2 linked regions of the Solitalea lacus genome follow. The protein of the gene in region 2 interacts with the protein of the main gene of each other region in a pairwise test. Links are inferred from orthologs where the notes say so. Each region holds a gene or a part of one and is shown on either strand. Other genes may lie near its edges.

What was found.
Region 1: the proteins of L2B55_RS13540 (region 2) and recJ interact in binary tests that used the Escherichia coli proteins (3 or more experiments, as listed by UniProt). The link is inferred for Solitalea lacus from one-to-one orthologs.

Annotation. Positions count from the first base shown.
Region 1 is NZ_CP091740.1:963,590-966,527, reverse strand. It holds recJ (single-stranded-DNA-specific exonuclease RecJ), read left to right. Parts: upstream 1-591; coding sequence 592-2,286; downstream 2,287-2,938. Other genes in the region: lptB (LPS export ABC transporter ATP-binding protein), read left to right, coding at 2,401-2,938; pheS (phenylalanine--tRNA ligase subunit alpha), read right to left, coding at 1-229. UniProt on the Escherichia coli protein: Single-stranded-DNA-specific exonuclease.
Region 2 is NZ_CP091740.1:3,128,758-3,131,975, forward strand. Bases 152-3,101 are described here. They hold L2B55_RS13540 (type IA DNA topoisomerase), read right to left. Parts: upstream 2,709-3,101; coding sequence 594-2,708; downstream 152-593. Other genes in these bases: L2B55_RS13535 (hypothetical protein), read right to left, coding at 218-430; scpB (SMC-Scp complex subunit ScpB), read left to right, coding at 3,065-3,101. In the rest of the region: L2B55_RS13530 (arylsulfatase), read right to left, coding at 1-70; more of scpB, read left to right, coding at 3,102-3,218.

The sequences.
Region 1 (2,938 bases), 2.2 Mb from region 2 along the record:
ACTGCTCTTTAAATTCAAGCACTTTTGCTTCAGCCGCCTGCTTACATTCATTTAATACTTTACCTAAAGCCCGCTTTTCTTCCGGGGTAGTTTGCTTAAATTCTTCAAACAAATCACCAATAATTCCTTTTCTACCTAAAAACTTAATCCGAAACTGCTCTAGTTCGTCGGCATTGGCCGGAGTAAATGCGTTGATTTCCGCTATGTAACCTTCAATTTTCGATTGCATGCGGCAAAGATAAAATTTTTACACATCTGAATTACATTCAATTCGCCACAAAATATACCCAAAACCAAAGAAGTACAGTTAACTCAACTCTATTTACAATAAGACTCACCCAACAAAAACCACAATCTGTTAACAAAAACTTAAACAAGTCCTGGCATTTTCATACAAATTTCCATGGGAAACCAACATCTAAAAAGACTCAGAGTTTTTCTTTCCACTTTCTCTTTTTTTCCACAAAATCACCATCTCACTTCTGTTTATCAACTAAATGATTCATATTAAGCCCAAGTAAAATAAATTAAGCCTCTGGGACAAAAAATAGATTCCGTAAAAACTCTTATTTTTACCCCCTTGAAATAATTATGGACAAAAGGTGGATCACACATTCGGATTATAATAATGAAGTAATTGACTTACTAACTCAGGAGCTGAATGTTTCCCCTATTATTGCCCAGTTATTGGAGCGACAAGGCATTACTTCTTTTGAAGAAGCCAAGTGTTTTTTCAGGCCTGACATCAACCATCTTCATGATCCTTTTTTAATGAAGGATATGGAGAGTGCAATTGAACGCATTGAAGCTGCCATTAAATCGAACGAAAAAATTTTGATTTATGGCGATTACGATGTTGACGGTACAACTTCCGTTTCATTGGTATATAGCTTCTTCCGCAAATTCTACAATCATCTCGACTACTATATTCCCGATCGTTATAAAGAAGGCTATGGCATTTCCTTCCAAGGCATAGATTATGCGAATGCACATGGCTTCAGCTTAATAATTGCTTTGGATTGTGGAATCAAATCAATTGACAAAGTTGATTATGCCCTTGAGAAAGGCATTGATTTTATTATTTGTGATCACCACTTACCTGGCGAGCAAATTCCTACAGCAGTTGCCGTACTGGACCCTAAACGAAAAGATTGTGAATATCCATACAAAGAGCTGTCTGGGTGTGGCATTGGCTTTAAACTGATTCAGGCCTTTGCCGAAAAGAATCATATGCCTTTTAGCTACCTTGAAAATTTCCTCGACTTGGTAGCCGTAAGCATTGCTTCTGATATTGTACCTATAACTGGTGAAAATAGAACATTGGCTTTTTTCGGCTTAAAGCGGTTGAATGAGAACCCTTGCGAAGGCTTACGCGCTTTAATAGATCTTTCTGCTCAAAAAGAAGAATTAACCATTACTGATATTGTTTTCCAGATAGGTCCGCGAATTAATGCAGCTGGTCGGATTGACGACGCGAAGCATGCCGTACACTTGTTAATTTCGGGTTCGTCGGAGTTGGCAACAGAAAAAGGGCAGATTGTAAATCTTAAAAACACCGAACGTAAAGAGTTTGACAACAACATCACCGTTGAGGCTCTTTCGATGATAGAAAATACACCCGAGCTACAAAACAAAAAATCTACGGTATTATTTTCTCCAAACTGGCATAAAGGGGTGATTGGTATTGTTGCCTCACGCTTAATCGAAAAATATTACCGCCCAACCATCATTCTTACTGAATCCAATGGTAAAGCAACTGGCTCTGCTCGTTCGGTAAGTGGCTTTGACATCCATGAGGCTATCGGCGCCTGCAGCGACCTACTTGAGCAGTTCGGCGGGCATAAATATGCTGCAGGACTAACCATTAGCTTGGATAATGTAGATGCTTTCATCCAGAAATTTGAGGAGGTTGTTTCTTCAACCATTGAAGAACGTTCACTTTCACAGGAAATAGAGATAGATGAATATATAAAGCTGGGTGATATTACCCCAAAACTGATGCGCATCATTAAGCAATTTGCTCCTTTTGGGCCTGGCAATATGAAACCGATATTTGCCACTAAAAATGTTTGGTGCAAATTTGAGCCGCAAATTGTGGGCAATAATCATTTAAAATTTACCGTTCAACAATCCGAAGGCTATAGCTTTGATTGCATAGGATTTAATTTAGGACAACATTATCAGCGCATTCGAAAGGGTATTCCTTTTGATATTTGCTATAGTATTGAAGAAAACACATGGAATGGTAAAACAACCATTCAATTGAGTATTAAAGATATAAAGTAAGTCTTTCCATCTCCTTAATTATCAGGAGTTAAAAAATAGGGACAAACTAAGTATTAAAATTGTTATTACGTATTAAAAATACCCTTCCCGTTGGGGAGAGATTTGGAGGAGTTCATGCTTGAGTTACGCGCCGAAAATCTGGTGAAAACATATAAAAAACGTACAGTAGTAAACCATGTTTCATTTAACGTAAAACAAGGTGAAATTGTCGGTTTGTTAGGACCAAATGGAGCAGGGAAGACTACTTCGTTTTATATGATTACCGGTCTTATTAAACCTAATGAAGGACATGTTTACCTAGACGACCAGGAAATCACCTATGACGCTATGTATAAGAGGGCTCAAAAAGGTATTGGCTACCTTGCACAGGAGGCCTCGGTATTTCGTAAGCTAAGTGTTGAAGACAACATCATGGCAATTTTAGAAATGACGAAATTAAACAAGGAAGAACGTCATGATAAATTAGAATACTTGCTAAATGAGTTCAGCTTGCAAAAAGTTAGAAAAAACAGAGGTGATTTACTATCGGGAGGTGAGCGCAGAAGAACCGAAATTGCACGTTGTTTAGCAGTTGACCCTAAGTTTATTTTGTTAGATGAGCCTTTTGCAGGAGTAGACCCTATTGCCGTTGAAGAGATTCAGAGCATTGTGG
Region 2 (3,218 bases):
AGGTTCGATTACCCAAGCTACCCAACAGCAATAATAAATAACAACCTATTTGAATTGAGATGCGTTTCATAAGGAACAATTTAGATTAAGGAATAAACTAAAATTAGATTGATTAATTAACGTGGTGCCGATAAATTCTCCAGTTCCTGCAAGCGCTTTATTGCTTCTTGCTGTGAAAGAAGCTCGGCCTGCGGTGCACCTTTGTTGAGCATACGAATCAGTGAAAATTGCCTTCTTTAGCAATTCGATCAATATTGGGAGTCTGATATCCCATTAACCCCATCGTATTGGTGCTAATTTGTGGAACAACAATATCATCACCAAAAATGACTAAAATATTGGGCTTTTTTTGCTGGGCGTAAGATGGGGAACCCAAGACTACCCCCAGTAAAAGTATACTGAGAATACTTCGGAATAGAGAGCGGACCATAAGTTTAGAGTTTGTTTTTCAGTCGTTAAACCTTACTCTTAATAGGAACTTACAGAAATTGAAAGTGAGTTAATTTTAATTCAAAGGCTACAACTGACGTTTAATGTAATTTACAACTTTTTTTTAAAACCAATATCAAGCCTTCCGTTTAATTAAAAGTTAGTTATTCAACTTTCAGTTCAAATCGTTCATTCATGATAAGTTTTCCTTCTATCTCCTTTCCGTCTACCTTCAGCCCTTTTATCTTACCTGTTTTGCCTTTTAAGACTAAATCGATTAGCTGCTTATCAGTTATTTTTTTCTCATACACTTCAAAAGGAATTTTTAAGCCGCAAACCTTAAAATTTGTACAACCGTAGGCCGAATTTCCTTTTTTTAGGAAATGCACTTTACATTTAGGGCAGCTAAGGGATTCAATGGAAACTGTTTCTTTGGGAGCTTTGGCTTTAGCATCCTTTTTTGGTTTTTCATCCGGTTTGGAAACAGTTTGATCAGCAATAGTTATTACTTTGCCAACATTACTTTTCACTTCAGCTGTAAGTCCAACCACCATTTGAATCAACTCCTGTTTAAAAAGTTCCAGTTGATACTCCCCTTTTTCTATAAGTCGTAGTTTTCGTTCCCAGGTACCAGTTAACTCAGCACTTTTAAGTAATTCATTTTGTATAGTATCAATCAGATCGATACCGGTTTGAGTAGCATGGATGTTTTTTTTCTTTTTTTCTATGTACTTGCGCTTAAACAATGTTTCAATGATGTTAGCACGTGTTGAAGGTCGCCCAATACCGTTGTCTTTCATCAACTCACGCATTTCTTCATCATCTACCTGCTTGCCCGCTGTTTCCATAGCCCGCAGCAAGGTGGCTTCCGTATAAGGCTTAGGGGGAGATGTTTTACCCTGATGTATACGAGGTTCATGAGGTCCACTCTCTCCTACTTCAAAAACCGGCATTATGCGTTCCTCATCTTCTCCTTCTTTTTTTTCAGTTTTATCATTGGCATATAATTCTTTCCAACCGGCTTCTAAAATTTGTTTACCTGAGGCTTTAAACTCTACCTGCCCAACTTTACCTAAAACTGTAGTGTTTGACACCTTACACTCTGAATAAAAAGCTGCAATAAAGCGACGGGTGATTAAATCGTAAACTCGCTTTTCATCAATACTTAGACCTGCAGGAGTAACACCGGTAGGAATAATTGCATGGTGATCGGTTACCTTCTTATCGTCAAAAACTGTTTTAAGCTTAGGGATTGGTTTTGCTAATACAGGATCCGTAAATTTACTGTAGAAAGTCAACTGCCCCATAATACCAGCTATTTTAGGATGAAGATCTTCAGAAAGATAAGTAGTATCAACCCTTGGATAGGTAACGAGTTTCTTTTCGTATAAATTCTGTATATATTTCAGCGTATCATCTGCTGAATAAGCATATTTTTTATTGGCATCTACCTGTAAGGATGTTAAATCATACAGCCGCGGATTTCCTTCTTTACCTTCCTTTTTCTCAAACGAGGTAATTTCGAAAAGATGTTGCTTTAAATACTCCAAGCCTTTTTCAGCTTTTTCCAAAGTTTTAAGCCTATCAATGGTAGCTGTAAATTCCGTTTCGCGGTAAAGAGTTTTCAGTTCCCAATATTCTTCTGATACGAAAGCATTGATCTCTTTCTGCCGTTGCACAATCATAGCCAGGGTTGGCGTTTGCACCCTCCCTATAGACAGTACAACTTTACCCTGTCCAAATCGTTTGGTAAACAAACGAGTGGCATTCATACCCAACAACCAATCACCTATTGCACGTGCACTTCCGGCAGCATACAGGTTATTAAACTGCTCACTTTCTTTCAGCTTTTGAAACCCTTCACGTATGGCTTCTTCTGTCAAAGATGAAATCCATAATCGTTTTACAGGAACTGAGCATTTGGCTTTAAGCAAAACCCAACGCTGGATCAATTCTCCTTCCTGCCCGGCGTCACCACAGTTAATCACCTCTTCACATTTGCTCACCAGATCTTCTATAACCTTAAACTGTTTGTGTACGCCCCCATTATCAATCAACTTAATGCCAAAACTTTTAGGAATCATGGGTAAATCTTCCAAACGCCATGCTTTCCATCGTTCAGTATAGTCATGGGGCTCTTTTAAGGTGCAAAAGTGACCAAATGTCCAAGTTACCTGAAAACCATTACCTTCATAATAGCCGTCCTTACGCTGTTTAGCACCAATTACTTCAGCAATATCCTTGGCTACACTTGGTTTTTCGGCAATGCAAACTTTCATACTTCGGCTTGAACAATTTTAAGGGGCACAAATGTCGTATAAAAGTTCAGAAAGTTTATCAAAAGAACTCAAATTCTGACCAATACCCTTCGCAATTTAATGTTCCAAAAAGTATTTTTTGATGAACCTAGCATTTAAAATTAAAAAAGTCCTTTCAGTTTGTTCTCATGGATAAGCTAAAAAACATTTTATTATAGCCCTCGCTCTTCGTTAAGTGTTTAAACAATTGTTTTTTTTCATAAAATTATTCATTCTACCAACCCTCACAAATAGTAGATACCCTCTGATTAACAGCCATTTATCAAAATTTAACATTTTTTTTTGCTGCTTTAACAGATGTTTTATTTTTGCGACAGATGGAGATGATTCAACAACATATTGAAGCACTGATATTTGCCTCTGAGCAAAGCATAACTTCAGCCGAGATCGTAGCTTGTTTAAGCCAAGTTAATGGAGAGGAGGTTGCAGATGTACTAGTTGATGAAACTATTGAAGCCATAAGTAAAAAGT